DNA from 2 places in the Actinomadura sp. NPDC048955 genome. Region 1 is predicted to be linked to the other one. Evidence: riboswitches for the same ligand, from Rfam matches in the RefSeq annotation. Region 1 holds a riboswitch; the other holds the start of a gene.
The links. A riboswitch is a leader RNA that binds a small molecule or an ion and turns the genes downstream of it on or off. The one in region 1 is predicted to bind S-adenosylmethionine.
Positions count from the first base shown of each region.

Region 2: linked by a shared signal. The riboswitch ahead of AB0C84_RS07785 (aminotransferase class V-fold PLP-dependent enzyme) and the one ahead of thrC (threonine synthase) in region 1 are both predicted to bind S-adenosylmethionine.

Region 1 is NZ_JBEZJI010000028.1:10,718-18,868, forward strand. Features, by position in the region: gene AB0C84_RS25050 (hypothetical protein) at 1-532, opposite strand, end outside; gene AB0C84_RS25055 (MoaD/ThiS family protein) at 831-1,109, opposite strand; gene thrC (threonine synthase) at 1,125-2,369, opposite strand; SAM riboswitch class I at 2,386-2,526, opposite strand; gene AB0C84_RS25065 (cation diffusion facilitator family transporter) at 2,623-3,558, opposite strand; gene AB0C84_RS25070 (trehalose-6-phosphate synthase) at 3,679-5,172, shown strand; gene AB0C84_RS25075 (sulfotransferase) at 5,445-6,470, opposite strand; gene AB0C84_RS25080 (RNA polymerase sigma factor) at 6,558-7,109, opposite strand; gene AB0C84_RS25085 (serine/threonine-protein kinase) at 7,162-8,151, shown strand, end outside.
Region 2 is NZ_JBEZJI010000005.1:181,053-189,203, forward strand. Features, by position in the region: gene AB0C84_RS07770 (hypothetical protein) at 1-711, opposite strand, end outside; gene AB0C84_RS07775 (hypothetical protein) at 816-1,184, opposite strand; gene AB0C84_RS07780 (SseB family protein) at 1,181-5,035, opposite strand; gene AB0C84_RS07785 (aminotransferase class V-fold PLP-dependent enzyme) at 5,147-6,406, opposite strand; SAM riboswitch class IV at 6,449-6,565, opposite strand; gene AB0C84_RS07790 (hypothetical protein) at 6,615-6,989, shown strand; gene AB0C84_RS07795 (transglycosylase domain-containing protein) at 6,999-8,151, opposite strand, start outside.

The DNA.
Region 1 (8,151 bases):
CGTCCTGCTGCGGGGCGTTCGGCTGGGCCTCCTGCTGGGGAGCAGCCTGCTGCTCGCCCTGCTGAGGAGCGGCCTGCTCGGCACCCTGCTCCGGCGCGGCCTGCTGGGCGCCCTGCTCCGGGGCGGCCTGCAGAGACTCCTGCTGAGGAGCAGCAGCCTGCTGAGGAGCGGCCTGCTGCTCGGCGGCCTCGTGCTCGGCGGCCTTGGCGAGGGCGACCTTGGTGGCCTCCTGCTCGGAGCCCTCGACGCCGGTCACGGCCGTGTTGTGCTTCCCGCCGTGGAGTTTCGTGGTGATGTCACCGGTCTTCACCGGCTTGTTCCCGATCACCGGCGCCGCCTTGGGCGACTTGGTGATGTCGGTGTAGATCAGGTCGCCCGGACCCTTCTCACTGATGTACGTGGGGCCGTTGTGCCCCACGTACGCCTTCTCCACCGCGTAGAAGTTGATGTCGGCCATGGCCGAGGGAGCCGCGAGGACGGCCGCTCCCATCGTTATCCCGGTCACGGCCATCGTGCGCAAAATGCGCTTCATGCCTTTCCTCACTCTCGTATGCCGATCGGCGCTCCAGGGAACGCCACTCCGGGATCAATCTTCCAGGGCGCGGCCAGCGAGAAACCCAAGTGACGGAGTGGCGGTGATCAAGATCGAAGCCGCGAAACGGGCGCTCGCTAAAGCTTTCTCCATGCCCGTTGAGCCGGACGGGAAGAACAGTCACCCAATCCGGTATCCACCGGGCCATTGACGTTCCAGAGAATGGGGAATCGGCCAGTTCTGAAAGGAAAAGCCCCGGCACGGTGGACGTGCCGGGGCTTGCGGGACGAGACGGGCGTCAGCCGCCCGCCACCGCGGGGATGATCGAGATCTGGGCGCCTTCGGGCGTCGGGGTGTCGAGGCCCTCGGCGAACCGGACGTCCTCGTCACCGACATAGACGTTCACGAAACGGCGGATCTTGCCGGCGTCGTCCAGGATGCGGCCGGAGATGCCGGAGTAGCTGGCCTCGAGGTCGGCGACGACCGCGCGCAGGGTCGCGCCCTCGGCCTTCACCTCGGACTCGCCACCGGTGTAGGTCCGCAGGATCGTCGGGATACGGACGGACACGCTGCTCATGCTGCTCCTTCGTTCTCAGGCGAGGCCCGCGGCGCGGAACGCCTCCAGGGACGGGGCGATGTTCGCCGACGGCGCGACGACCGGGGCGACGGCGTCCAGGGTCTTCAGGCCGTCCCCGGAGTTGATGATCACGGTCTCGGCGCCCGGGTCGAGGGTGCCGGCCTCGACGAGCTTGCGGAGGGTCGCGACGGTGACGCCGCCGGCCGTCTCGCCGAAGATGCCCTCGGTGCGGGCCAGGAGCCGGATGCCCTCGACGACCTGCTCGTCGGTGACGTCCTCGACGGCGCCGCCGGTGCGGCGGGCGACGTCCAGGACGTAGGGGCCGTCGGCGGGGTTGCCGATGGCGAGGGACTTGGCGATCGTGTCGGGCTTCACCGGGCGGACGACGTCGTGGCCCGCCTTGAACGCGGCGGCGACCGGGTCGCACCCGGCGGCCTGCGCGCCGAAGACGCGGTACGGCCGGTCCTCGACCAGCCCCAGCTTGATCAGCTCCTGGAACGCCTTGTCGATCTTGGTGAGCTGGGAGCCGGACGCGACCGGCACGACGATCTGGTCCGGCAGCCGCCAGCCGAGCTGCTCGGCGATCTCGTAGCCGAGCGTCTTGGAGCCCTCGGCGTAGTAGGGGCGGACGTTGACGTTGACGAACGCCCAGTCCTCCCGCTCACCGGCGATCTCGGACGCGAGCCGGTTCACGTCGTCGTAGTTCCCGTCGACCGTCACGAACGTCCCGCCGTACACGGCCGTCGTGATGATCTTCTGGGACTCCAGGTTCGACGGGACGAACACCGCGCTGCGTATCCCGGCGCGGGCCGCCGCGGCGGCGACGGCGTTGGCGAGGTTCCCGGTGGACGGGCAGGCCAGCACCTTGAACCCCAGCTCGCGGGCGGCGGCGAGCGCGACGGCGACGACGCGGTCCTTGAACGAGTGGGTCGGATTGCCGCTGTCGTCCTTCACCCACAGGCTCTGCAGGCCGAGGCTCTCCGCGAGGTTGTCGGCGCGGACGAGGCGGGTCAGGCCCGGCTCGGTGTTCGGGGTGTCGGCGACGTTCGGCGGGACGGGCAGCAGCCCGCGGTAGCGCCAGATGTTGCGCGGCCCGGACTCGATCGCCTCCCGGGTGACGCCGTCGAAGTCGTAGGCGATCTCCAGTGGGCCGAAACACTCCTCGCAGGCGTAGTGGGGCCCGAGGTCGCGGGACGAGCCGCATTCGCGGCAGACGAGAGCGGTAGCCGGTCCGAGGTCTGTGGCAGGCGTGAGTGCCATGAGGGCGAGGCCTTTCTCCCCATCTTCCCTGCGCCACCTTGGTCGCAGGCCGGAGTTGGCACCATCTCCCGGCCGGCCTCGCAGGATCGCGACGCGCCACAGCCAGGTGGTTGCCGGGGCTTCGCAGGGCCGGTCCCTCCACCCCTCTGGATGAGCGTTATGAAGTTGTCGATCAACGAGCGCTTTGAGCTCGTATGCGTGACTTTACATCAACTGACCGGATGCCAGACAGGTGGGTCCAGCGAGTGAGACGTTACCCGGCGGTGGTCTTGATCACCCGCTGGGTCGGGTCGAGGAACACGTGGCGGACGGTCGGGACGCTCTCGCGGAGCCGCCGGTCGATCTCGCCGGCGACGTCCTCGGCCTCGTCGGCGCTGATGTCGTCGGAGAAGTGCACCTTCGCCGCGACGAGGATCTGCTCGGGGCCGAAGTGCATGGTGAGCAGCTCGTCCACGCCGGTCACGCCGGGCGCGGAGCAGATCTCGGCGCGGATCCTGCGCTGCTCGGCGGGGTCGGCCGCCTGGCCGATGAGCAGGCGCATGCTCTCCCGGCCGATCGAGAAGGCGAGCACGACCAGGAGCACTCCGATGAGGGCGGACGCGAGCCCGTCCCAGAACTCCGAGCCGGTGATCTGGCGCATCGCGAGCCCGCCGGCGGCGAGGGCGAGGCCGATCATCGCCGCGGTGTCCTCGAACAGCGCGGTCTTGAACGTCACGTCGGGCGACTTGCGGACGTGCTCGACGAGGTCGCGGTCGCTGTCGCGCGTCTCCTTCTTCGCCTGGTAGAAGGCACGGATCCAGGACGCCCCCTCCAGCACCGCGCCGAGGCCGAGGACGGCGTAGGCGAGCCACACCGTCGTCCCGCCGCCGCCGTGGCCGGTCATGGTCAGGACGCCCTCGAAGATCGAGAACCCGGCGCCGGCCACGAAGATGCCGAACGCGGCGAGCAGCGACCACACGTACCGCTCGTTGCCGTATCCGAAGGGGTGGCGCCGGTCGGGGGGCCGCTCGCTGCGCCGGATCGAGGTGTAGAGAAAGCCCTGGTTGAGGGTGTCCGCCACCGAGTGCGCGCTCTCCGCGAGCATGGCGCTGGACCCGGCCAGCAGGCCGGCGAACAGCTTCGTGATCGCGAGGATGAGGTTCGCTGCACCGGCGACGAGCACCGTTTTCGTCGTCTCGGACTTGCTCATTGCCGCCGGATACCCCCAGGGCGGATGACTAATCGGGCGGAACGGGCAGAAGCGCGGGCGATGCCGGTCACCTCGCGGGTCACTGTGATGCGCCCGCGCCGCAACTGAGACCCTTCCCCTATGAGCCAAGTGCTGGTGGCCTCGAACCGGGGGCCGGTGTCGTTCTCGCTGTCGGAGGACGGCGAGCTCACCATGCGGCGCGGCGGCGGCGGACTCGTGTCGGGCCTCGCCGCCGTCACGGGCGCCCCGCGCGACCCGGGCCCGCCGCGCCCGGCCGGGACGGAGCGGGCACCGACCGGCGGCGACGCGGACGTTCTCTGGGTGTGCGCGAGCCTCGGCGAGGCCGACCGCACGGCCGCGCGCCGTTCCCCGGACGGACGTCTCGACCTCGCCGGATACGAGACCGGCGGGGCCGCGGTGCGGATGCTCGACATCCCGGCGGCCACGTTCGACCGCGCCTACAACGGCGTCGCCAACTCGACGCTGTGGTTCGTCCACCACCTGTTGTACGACACACCGCGCAGCCCGCACTTCGACGCCCGCTCCCGGCGCGACTGGCAGTCCTACGAGGCGTACAACGCGGCCTTCGCGGACGCGCTCGCGCGGGACGCCGCCCAGGGCGCGAAGGCGGCGGTCCAGGACTACCACCTGTCGCTGGCCCCCCGGATGCTGCGCGACCGGCGTCCCGACCTGAAGATCGTGCACTTCTCCCATACCCCCTGGGCCCCGCCGGAGTACTTCAGGCTGCTCCCGGACGACATCGGCGCGCAGGTCCTTCTCGGCATCCTCGGCGCCGACCACGCCGGCTTCCTCACCGAGCGGTGGGCGTCGGCCTTCCTGGACTGCTGCGAGCTGCTGCCGGGCGCCCGCGTCGACCGCGCGGCCCGCACCGTCTCCTGCTCGGGTCACACCACGCGCGTGGGCGTGCACGGTCTCGGGGTGGACGGGACGGCGCTGCGCCGGCGGGCCGCCGAGCAGGACGTCGTCGAACGGGCCCGGGCGCTGCGCGAGCAGGTGGGCGACCGCCAGCTCATCGTGCGGATCGACCGGACGGAGCTGTCCAAGAACATCGTGCGCGGGCTCGCCGCGTACCGGGAGCTGCTCGTCAACCATCCCGAGCTGCGCGGCCGCGTCGTGCACCTGGCGTTCGCCTACCCGTCCCGCTACGACCTGCCCGAGTACCGGGAGTACACCGAGGCCGTCCGCCGCATGGCCGAGCAGATCACCGACGAGTTCGGCACGGCCGACTGGGACCCGCTGATCCTCCAGGTGAACGACGACTACCCGCGCTCCCTCGCCGCCTACGGCCTGGCCGACGTCCTGCTCGTCAACCCGATCCGGGACGGGATGAACCTGGTCGCGAAGGAGGGGCCCGTCCTGTCGCGGCACGGCTGCGCGCTCGTGCTGTCGCGAGAGGCGGGCGCGGCCGCGGAACTGTCCGAGGACGCGCTGATGGTCAACCCCTACGACGTGTCGCAGACGGCCGAGGCCCTGCGCCAGGCCCTGCTGATGCCGCGCGCCCGGCGGGCCGAGCGCTGCGCCCGCCTCGCCGACGCCGCGACCGCTCTGCCCCCGCAGCGCTGGTTCGCCGACCAGCTCGCCGCGCTGGACTAGGTCGTATTTTCACAGTCCCGGCCCACGTAGCTCGCCTGGCGGCTGTGTTTCCACGTCCCGGCCCACTTCGCTCGCCTGGCGGCTCGCTACGTGACCTGGCCTGGGCGAACGCGGCATCGCTTCGCGATCTGCCCGGCTCCGCTCGCCTCCGGCTTCGCTCCACCGGCCAGGTCACGCGTTCGCGTGCGTGGCTGAGGCGACTTCGAGACAGGCCCTAAATCCTCGCGATGAGGGAGCGGTGTGTTGCTCTGCGGGCGTCGCCGCGGGTCCGGTCAGGGGGCGGTGCTGGCGGACCGCTCGGTGGCGAGCAGGCACTCGACGGGGTTCGGCTCGTGGTGCTGCCTCCAGCGTTCGCGCAGTGCGGCCTTGCTCTGCGCCATGCGGCGGTGGGCGGCGGTGCGGGTGAAGCGGGCGAGCTGGGCCGCGGACGGCTTCGGCAGGCCGCTCGGCTCGTAGCCGTACTCGGCGAGCCGCTCGCCGAACGCGGCCTCGGCGAGGCTGATCTCCCAGGCGTCGAGGCGCTCGGCCCACGAGCCGACGCGGTTGGTGGTGACGGCGTCGCGCGTGCGTCCGTGCCACTTCTTGCTCATCGGGACGATCCGCTTCGCGAGGCCCTCCGGGTGGATCATCTCGGGGTCGAAGTCCTCCCCGAGGAAGCCGCAGAGCCGGGTCAGCTCGTCGGTGGGGTCGACGACGAGCCGCTCGTACTGCAGCTCGTAGTAGGAGTCGGGGCCGAGGCGCTCGGCGAGCCGGCGGCCGCGGTCGATCGTCTCCCGCCAGGCGGACACGGCGTGGTGGATGTCGGCGTCGAACCAGGGCATCTCCATCAGCGACGCGACGCAGTCGCGGCCGTCCCGGACGAGATGCACGAACTGGGCGTCGGGAAACATCCGCAACAGCGCGCCGACGTGCTGGGAGTAGCTCGGGCGCTTGTCGCCCCAGCGCGGCTTGCCGTGCAGGCGGGCATAGGCGCGGAAGACGATGCCGATCGCCGAGCCGAGCGTCGGCGGGCCGTCGGCGATCTCCTCGATGAGCCCGTCGGCGTCCATGCCGAGCGCCCGCACCTTGGTGGACCGCTCCCCGACGATCCACTCCGCGAGCATCCGCCTGTTCTTGCTGTCGTTGAGGTCACCGTAGTCGCACCTCGCCGTATAGGCGGGCAGCACGAACCGGGTCTCCGCCGGAATCGCGATGCGGGCGTGCGAGTGGAGCATCAGCCGCAGCAGCGTCGTGCCCGAACGGGGGCAGCCGAAAATGAAGATCGGACGATCGTGGCGGAGGGCCGGTCCTGGTGGCATGCACCGCATGCTGGTGCAGAAGCCCAGTTCAGGACCCGGGTTCTGCACCCACTGTTACCGTCCGATTACTCACCCTTGGCCGGCGGGTCAGGTGTAGGACTCCCCGAGCGTCTGCCTCACCTGCTTGCGCGCCTCGTGGATGCGGGACTTGACCGTGCCGAGCGGGAGCTTGAGCTGCTCGGCGATCTCCGCGTACTCCAGCTGCGAGACGTCCCGCAGCACGAGGGCCTGGATGAGGTCGGGCTTGCGGGCCTCCAGATCCTCCATGGCGTCCAGGATGTCGACCCGGGAGCCGGCGATGACGCTCGTCCGGCGCGGGTCGGGGCGCTGCTGCGGAAGCTCGCCCGCCTGCTCGACCGAGCGGCGCTTCAGCGACCGGTAGGTGGAGCGGGCGGAGTTGGCGACCACGACGTGCAGCCAGGTGCTGAACCGCGACCGGCCCTCGAACCGGTGGATGTTCCGCGCGACCTGGAGCAACGCGTCCTGGCACGCCTCCTCGGCGTCCTGCCGGCAGGGCAGGAACCGGGAACTGTGCCGCAGCACGTCCGGCTCGATCTTGCGGAGGAGCTCGTTCAGGGCGCCCTGGTCACCCTGTGCGGCCTTGACCGCCAGCTCCTCGGTCCTCTCGTCGAATGCCATGCCGCCTCAATGCTCGTTCGCGCGCTCACCCCGTTGTTGGGATGATACGGGAGTGTCTTTCCCACCATCAGTAGGCCGTTACCGGATCGATCGCGTCCTGGGTTCGGGGGCGTTCGCCTCTGTATGGCTGGGTCACGACGACGCCCTCGAGTCCCAGGTCGCGATAAAAGTCCTGAACGGCAGCCTGATCGACGATCTGGACGTGCGCAACAGGTTCCTCGAGGAAGCCCGGATTCTGCGCCGTGCCGACTCCGAGCGCCTCGTCCGCGTGCACGACATCGGCGAGCTCCCCGACGGGCGCCCCTACTTCGTGATGTCGTACGCGGACCGCGGGACGCTCGGCGATCGCATGCGTGAGCGGCCACTTCCGGTCAGTGAGGCGGTGGCGCTCGCCGAGCAGATCGCCTACGGCGTCGAGGTGATCAACACGCTGGGCGTCATCCACCGCGACCTGAAGCCGTCCAACGTGCTCTTCCAGTCGACGCCGGACGGCGGCGAGAAGCTGCTCATCGCCGACCTCGGCCTCGCCAAGGCGCTCGCGCACGCGTCGGGCGCGTTCACCCTCCCAGTCGGCACGCCCGGATACATGTCGCCCGAGCAGGCGCGGTTCGGCGGCGGCCTCGACATCCGCGCCGACGTGTACGGGCTCGGCGCGCTGACGTACCACATGCTCGCCGGACGGGCACCGGGCCCGGCTCCGGTCAAGAAGGCGCCGAGCGAGCTGCGCGAGGGCCTGCCCCCGGCGTTCGACCAGGTGGTCCTTCGGGCGCTGGAGGTCGAGCGGGAGAAGCGGTGGCCGACCGCCGAGGCGTTCGCCGAGGCGCTGTCCACGCTGCGCCCGACGTCCGCGCAGGCGGCGCCGCCACAGGCCGCATCGCCGCAGGCAGCGCCGCCGCAAGCCACGCCGGCGCCCGTCCAGGCGGTGCCCGCGCCGCCCGAGCCGCAGATCGACGCGGACGCGACCGTCCAGGACTTCTACCGCGAGGGCGCCCAGGTCAAGCGGCAGTCCCCTCCCGCGCAGCAGTCCCCTCCGGTGCAGCAG
Region 2 (8,151 bases), on a different contig from region 1:
GGAGTTGGGCGACGTCTGCACGGACCCGCCCGTCCCCCCGCCGTTGCCGGTCCCGTTCCCGGAGGAGCCGCTTCCCCCGCCGGACCCGCCGTGCGACGTCCCCGAGGACGAGGTCCGCGACGCCGTGGGCGACGGCGTGGTGGGCTTGCGCGACGGCGACTTCGTGGGCGTCTTCGTAGGCGTGGGGGTCGGGGTGGGCGTCTTCGTGGGCGGCTTCGCCGGGACGACGTACTTGAACGTCGTGCTCCCGGTCGCGGGGGAGAGGTCGGTCGCGTCGACGGTCACGATGATCGTGTAGACCGTCGTTTCCTCCGGCCCCTCCTTCGGGACCGTCACGTGCGACCTGACGGGCGCGCCGCTCTTCCCGGCGGCGAGGTCGCCGACGGCACACCCCGCCGACTCGAACGGCGCGCCGCAGTCACCGGTCACCGTCGTGCCCTTGAGGGTCGCCGTGACGTTGGTGACCTTGATGTTCGCGATGTCGCCGCCGACGGCCGTGACCGTCGTCGTGACGTCGAGCGAGTCACCGGGATCCAGCTTCGCCGCCGTCGAGGCGACGTTCACCTGGAGCCTGCCCGTCGCGGGGGACGCGGGATCCGACCCAGAGGGGGAGGGCGTGGCCTCGGCCACCGCGGACGCGCCGCCGGCGGCGAGGATGGCCGCCGTGCCGAGCCCAACAAAGATCGGTTTCACCGTCGCTCGGCAGATCACTGCCGCCGCACCTCCGTCGCGTCGCCGTTGAGCGCTTCCGTCCGAGGGATCGCCTCGGCACACATGCGAACACGGATCCAAGGGCCAAATCAACCCCGCTCGGGTCAGACGTACTCCTCCCGGACGTCCTCGATCTCTGACCCGGGCGCCCACGCCTGCCAGATGCCCTGGTCGACGCGGTCGAGCCCGAGACCCTCGGCGACCGGGGCCCGCCCGCCCGCGTACTCGACCCGAACCCACGTCTCGTGCTCCCCGACGATGACGAAGCGCTCGCCGCGCCAGCGGCACGTCGTCCGGACGTAGCGGAGTTCCTCGACCTCGGACGCGGGGACGATGCGGCGGAACCGCCCCGGCCGCAGCTCCTCGAACCCGTCCGTCGGGCCGGGCGCGTACAGCCTGATCTCGCCGTCGGCGCCCGGCGCGGCCTCGAAGTCGCGGCCGAGCCACCGCGCGACGTACCCGTCCCGGATCACTGCGCGGCCTCCGTCCGTCCGTCCCACGCCTCGGCGCCGGCGTCCGGCCGCAGCCAGGCGAGCCGGTCGGGGTCGTACATCGCGATGAACCGCTCGGACCGGTCTCTGCCGATGTAGTACATCTCCGCTCCGTACGGCAGCCGTACGCTGGTCACTTTGTACTCGCGGATGGACCCGGCGCTTCCCGGCGCGAAGCCGCTCCCGGTGAACGGCGGCCGCTCGATGACCCAGCCGGCCTCGCCCCACGACGCCATCTCCTCGTCGTCACGTCCGCCGAAGGGGACGCGGTACAGGTCGGGACAGTAGGCCGGCCACCGGATGACGTACACGCCCTCGTCGTCGGAAGAGAACGAGGAGTCGGAGAACAGCAGCCCCAGCGCCTCGTAGAGCTGGGCGGGCGTCTGCAACTCGGCCACGTCGTTCGTCGAGTGGACGAAGCCGCCGACGCGGTCGTACCCCTGCTCCAGGTACCAGGAGACGTGCCCGTGCGGGACGACCTTCTGCATGATGGCGGGCGAGGCGACGCGGTCCTCGGGGTCGGACGGCACCTGCGGCACCGGTTCCCGCCGCGGCGGCGGCAGCGGAACCTCCGGCCGCGCCTGGACGAGGCCGACCCGCACCGCCCACTCGCTGAGCGACCGCACCTGGTCGCCGTGCAGCGACGCCCCGATGTGCGTCCCCGGGTTGAGCACCATGGCCCAGTCCTCCCGGGGCCACGCGCCGATCAGCTCCCGGAAGTCGGCGTACACGAACCGGGACTCCGGCAGCACCTCGCGCAACCGGACCATCGACGTGAACACCTGCACGGACACCGCGTCCCGCATCGCCGCGTCCCAGCGGAACTCGCGCTGCACCGGCATCACTTCGAGCGGCGCGTCGTCGGGGATCGGCACGAGCACGTTCGCGTTCAGCAGCACCCGCAGGAACGCGTCGGAGTCGCCGCCCGAAGCCGCCTCGTAGAGCTCCTGGTCGATCCGGTTCCCCGGCTCGAACTCGGGCTCCGGCTCGCTGACGGCACGCAGCGCCCGGCCCGCCCCCGGCTCTCCCGCGCCGTCCCCGCCTGGGACATCGCGCTCCTCCGCCTGGTCGGGGCGCGCGGCGTCTGGGGGAACCGCCGCGAGGCCGGTCGGCGCCGTTTCACCGGGCACCCTGGGGCCGCCGGTATCCGCGCCGGGCGAGCCCTGCGGTGGTGTCGGCGCGCCGACCTGGTGAGCTTCCGCTTGCCCGGGGGCGCCGGATGTGGCACCTGGAGGTTCGCTGCCCTGGGCGCCGACGCCGGCGGGGCCGGTTGCCGGAAGGCCGACCGGGGACGGGTCCGACCCGCCCGCGTGGCCGGGCGCCGCCGCCTCGTGAGGCTTGACGGCCCCAGCGACACGGCGGTCGGCGCTTTCCGGCAGCCCTGGGAGGGCGCCGCCGGGTCCGGCCCCGTGGCCAGGATCGTCGATCGCGCCCGGTGGGACGCCGGGCGTGCCCGCGAAGGGACGGCCCGCGTCGTCTCGACCACCCGGCGCGGTGTTCGGCGGCTCGCCGCCCTGGGGCCCGGGGCCGGGAAGGCCCGGCTCCATGCTGGAACCCCTGGTCACGCCCGCGTCGTCGGGAGCACCCGGCGCGGCACCGAGCGGCGGGACGCCCTGAGGCGCGGGTTCGGGAGCGGTCGCGTCGGGCGGAGCGGCGGGCGCATCCGCGAGACGGCGTCCCGCGTCGTCCGGCATGTCCGGAGCGGGGCCCGGGGCTTCGGGGCCTTGGGGCGTCGCTCCGGAAAGGCCCGGCTCCACACCACCGATGGGCGAACCGGGTGCGGCGGGGCCGGTCGAGGCGGGCGCCTCCGCGTGGTGGCCCGCGTCGTCCGCAGGGCCCGGCTTGGCGTCGAGGGCCCCGGCGTTCTCAGGCGCAGGCCCGGGAAGGCGGGGCTCCGTGACACCACCCGGCGGGGTGGTCGTGCCGACCATGTCGGCGTAGGGGTGGCCCGCTTCCTCTCCGGTCGCGCCGGTCGTGCTGGGCACGTCCGCCTGGCGGCGGCCCGCTTCCGGAAGCGCCGGTCCGCTGGTCGGCGCCTCGGAAGCCTGAGAGGGGTTCGCGGGCAGGCCCGGTTCGACCGCGCCGCCGGGCGCGGCCCCGAGGGGGTCGGAAGCCTGGGGCGCGGGCCCGTGAACGGGGGCCGGCTCCGGCCCGGGGATGTGGCCGGGATCGACGGCCGTGCTGGACGGGTCCGCGAGGTGGCGGCCCGGTTCTCCCGGTACGGGGCCCAGGGGCGCGTCGGCCGGGACGTCACCCGCCTCGGGCACGGCCGGGTGGGGGACGGGCGCCTCGCCGAAGTGCGCGGGGGGCGGAGGCACGGCCTCAGGACGGACGGGCTGCGCGGCGCCGCCGGGCGTTCCCGCGTGGTGGCGGCCCGATTCCGCGGGAGCGGGGACGGTGGGCTCGTCCACCGGCGGCGGGCCCGCGTGGCGGCCCGGACCGGCGGCGGCGGCGGGGTCGGCCGGGACGGCGGGGGCCACCGGCACCGAGGGGGCGGCCGGTGGCGGCGGCGTCGCGGCGGACGGGGGAGCGGGCGGGCCGCTGAGGGTGCGGACCTGCTCGCCCGGCATGGACGCGTCGATGGGCGTGCCCGGGTTGAGGACCAGCGTCCACGCGGCGTCCGGCCAGGCGGTGACCATCTCCAGGAGGCTCGGCATGATGAAGCGCGACGAGCCGATCGCCTCGTTCATCCACTTCAGCGACGTGAAGATCTGGATCGACGTCCGGCCGTGGACGCGGACGGGCCGCCACGGGAACTCGGGGTCGCCGGGGACGATGCCCCACGGGGTCTCGGCGTCCACGGGCACGAGCACCTGGGCGCCGAGGAGGATCTTGAAGAAGGCCTCGGTGTCGCGGCGTCGGGCGGCGTCGAACAGCCGCTGCTCGATGTCGTTCTGGGGCTCGAAGCGGTCCGTCATCCGCTGGGCGGCGCGCTGGTCGGCCCAGGTCGCGAGGCCGGGGAGCTGCTGCGCGAGAACGGTGCCGCCCGCGGGCGAGCCGGAGTTGATGGCGAGCAGCCACTCGTGGTCGGGCCAGTAGCGCAGCGCGACGGTGAACGGCAGCGCGATGTGCTCGGTGCCGGGCCCGGACGCCTCGGCCAGGCGCTCCGGGGAGGTGAAGACCGGGACGACGGTGGAGCCGTCGACCTCCCGGGTCTGCCACGGGAAGCCGGGACGTCCCGGACGCAGCGAGAAGTCCATGTCCTCCGGGACGGGCAGCAGCACGTCGGTGGCCGCCAGCGTCTGCAGGAACAGGTCGTGGTCGTTGTTCGAGGCGGCCCGCAGCAGCTCGCGCTCCACGTCGTTGGCCGGCTGGAACTCCGGGCGCGGCGCCTCGCGGGGCAGGTCGCGGTGCTGGTCGCGCAGCTCCTCCCACGGCGGGGACGCGCGGCCGACCTGCGGGGGGCGGCCGTCGCCGTCGGCGACCTGCCGGACGAACCAGGCCGGCAGCCGCGCCTCGATCGGCAGGGCGGCGGGGACGCCGCGCGCGGGCGCGTCGACGGCGAGCCACCAGCGGCTGTCCGGCCAGCTCTCGGCGATGTCGCCGAACCGGACGGTCATGAAGTGCTGGTAGGACGGCCCGAGGCACGCCCGCATCGCCGCCGCCGACGTGTAGACCAGGACGTGGACCCGGCCGTCCTCCTCCTGCGTGGGCCAGGACGGCTGCGCCTCCCCCGCGAGGACGCCGTCCACCAGCTCGGGCGGAACGGGAACGACGAGGTCGGCGTCCCCGAGGAGGCGGAAGTAGCTCTCCTGGTCGCCGGCCCGTACGGTCTCCTGCAGCCGGTGCTCCAGTTCCGACGTGGGTCGCCACGCGTCGGCCACGGTCGCCACCCCCTGTATCTAGCGTGCTCGTCCCCGCGCGACTGCCTACGCTACATGGGCGAACAGGACCAAAGAGCATAATCATCTGACTGCGCGCGAGAGTTCGCAGGTCAGAAGCTGTCAGCGCGCAGTCAACGCGGCGAGGGCGGTGAGGAGCCGGTCGATGTGCTCCTCGTCCGTCCCGATGCCGATGCTCGCGCGGACCGCGCTCCGGTCCTCGCCCAGCAGGTGCCGGACGAAGGGGTGGGCGCAGAACTTCCCGTCGCGCACGCCGACGCCGTGCTCGTCGGACAGCGTAAGCGCCACGTCCCGCGCGTTCCAGCCGTCCACGGTGAACGACACGATTCCGACGCGCGGCGCCCGCTCGCCCCACAGCGTCAGCTCCCGGACGTGGGGGAGCGCCGCCAGTCCCGACCGCAGCCGTTCCACCAGCGCCTCCTCGCGGGCGGCCAGGTCGTCCCAGGCCGGGGACAGCGTCTCGCACGCGGCGGCCAGCGCGAGGGCGCCGAGGACGTTCGGGGAGCCCGCCTCGTGCCGCTGCTCTGCGGACGGGGCCCACCGGGTCGTCTCCCCGACCGAGGCGCTGGCGCCGCCGCCTCTGAGGTAGGGCTCGGCGGCGCGCAGCCAGTCGGCACGCCCGGCGAGCACGCCCGCACCGAACGGCGCGTACAGCTTGTGCCCGGAGAACGCGACGTAGTCCAGTCCCAGAGCGGTCATGTCGAGGGGGCGGTGTGGGACGAGCTGCGCAGCGTCGACCGCGATGCGGGCGCCGTTGCGGTGCGCGACGTGCGCGAGCTCCTCGATCGGCCACAGCTCGCCGGTGACGTTGGACGCGGCGGTGACGACGAGCAGCCGCGACCCGATCGGGCACCCGCGCAGCGCGCGGTCCGCCGCCGAGAGGGCCTCGGCCGGAGTGGCGGGCGCCGGGAGGCGCACGGCGCGCTTCCACGGCAGGAGCGACGCGTGGTGCTCGCTCTCGAAGACGACGACGCTCGTCCCGGCCGGGACGGCGTGCGCGAGCAGGTTCATCGAGTCGGTGGTGTTGCGCGTGAAAACCACGGCCGAGCGCCGCCACGCGCCGAGGAACGACCGCACGGTCTCCCGCGCGTCCTCGTAGGCGGCCGTCGTGACCTGGGACGCGTACCCGGCGCCGCGGTGGACGCTGCTGTAGTACGGCAGCGCGCGGGTGACGGCCTCGTGCACCGCCTCCAGGCAGGGCGCGCTGGCCGCGTAGTCGAAGTTGGCGTAGGGGACGTGGCGGCCGTCCCGCACCGGAACCGGGACGTCCGCCCCGATGACCCGGGGAAGCGGGCGAACCCGGACCCCCTCGGGGCGCGTCACAGCAGGAGTGATGGGGGAGCGGGCGAGCAGCGTGGGCATGCCGGGACCTTCCGGGGTCAGGGACCCCGGGACGTCCGCCGGGATCCGCGCTTGCCGGAACGCGGTGCCGCGTCCGGCCAGGTCCTCACCCGGGGCACCCCATCGCGGACGAAGGGTTGCCGGCCAGCTAGCCGGGGCTTTGCGCTGGCGCTCATGACCTCATGCGGAAGTATAGGCGGAGCCGAACGGGGATCAAGGGGAGGGTGCGATGCGGTACCGGGTGGTTCGGACGCTGGCCGGCGGCGCGCTGGTGCTCGGCGCCCTCAGCGGGTGCGGGGCGCTGGGCGGTGGCAACTCCGCCCAGGTGTGCACCGACACGAAGAAGGCGTTCCAGCAGTACGTCACCCAGGTGCGCGGCGTCCCGGCGGCGGAGCCCGAGCGGTGGCGGCAGCCGACCGAGCAGCTCGCCGGGCGCCTCGACGGGCTCGCGAAGCAGGCCGACGACGCCGACCTGGGCAAGGCGCTGAAGGCTGAGGCGGGTGAACTGCGCGCCGCCGCGCAGGGGGTCGGCGACGGCGACGTCTCCCGGCTCGACAGCGTGATCAGGGAGACGCCGGCCACCATCGGCGAGGCCTGCGACTGAGCGGCCCGGCTACCCGCCGGTGCCGAGCGGCCCGTCGCCCGTCCCGCCTCCGGGATCGCCTCCGGGGTCGCCGCCGGTCCCGCCGTCGCCGTTGCCTCCGTCACCGCCGCCGCCGGGCTGCTGCGGCGGGATGATCGTCGGCAGGTCGGTGGGGGGCGTCGGGACGTCGGGCCGCTGCGTGGACGGCGGCGGCTCGACCGGCCCGCCCGTGTCCGGCGGCTGCGGGCCGGTCGGCGGGGCGTCCTGCGTCGGCCCGCCCCAGCCGCCGCCGGGCGTCATCGACGGCTCCCCGAAGGACTCGGGGTCGTAGCCCTTGATGTTCACCGCCTCCGACATGTACGAGCGCCACATCTGCGCGGGCAGCTGCCCGCCGTACGCGCCGTACCCGGGGATGTTCAGCGGCTTGCCGTCGCTGCGGAACATCGAGACCGTCGTCGCCATCTGCGGGATGAAGCCGTTGAACCAGATCGCGCGGCCCGCGTCGGTGGTGCCCGTCTTGCCGGCGACGTCGCGTCCGTCGGGAAGCTGCGCGCCGGTGCCGGTGCCGCCCTGCACGACCTTCTGCATGGCGTAGGTGGCGTCACGGGCGACCTGCTGGCTGAACGCCCGCTCGCCCTTCTCGGTGAAGGTGCGCTTGTGGTTCTCGTTGTCGGTGACCGTCTTCACCACGAACGGCGTCCGGTGCACGCCCTCGGAGGCGAACGTCGAGTACACGCCCGCCTGCTGGACGGGGTGCAGCGACACGATGCCGAGCGGGAAGGTGGCGGCGTCCCGCTGCTCGGGCTTCATCTGCGAGGCGGGGATGCCCATCTTCTCGGCCATCGCGACGATCTTCTTGTTGCCGATGTCCTGGCCGAGGTTGATGTAGGCCGTGTTGATCGAGTGCTCGGTGGCGGTCACGAGGTTGACCGTTCCGAAGTTCTCGTTGCTGTCGTTGCGGATGGGCGTGCCGTGGAAGTACTGCGGGGAGCTGCCGTCGTAGCTGGTGGACAGCGTCTTGCCGTCGTCCAGCGCGGCCGCCAGCGCGATCGGCTTGAACCCCGACCCGGCCTGCGCCCAGTCGCCGAAGGCGCTGCTCAGCGCCTCCTCCAGGTAGCCGCGGCCGCCGTAGAAGGCGAGCACCTGCCCGGTCTTCGGGTCGACCGACACCGCGCCGGTGCGG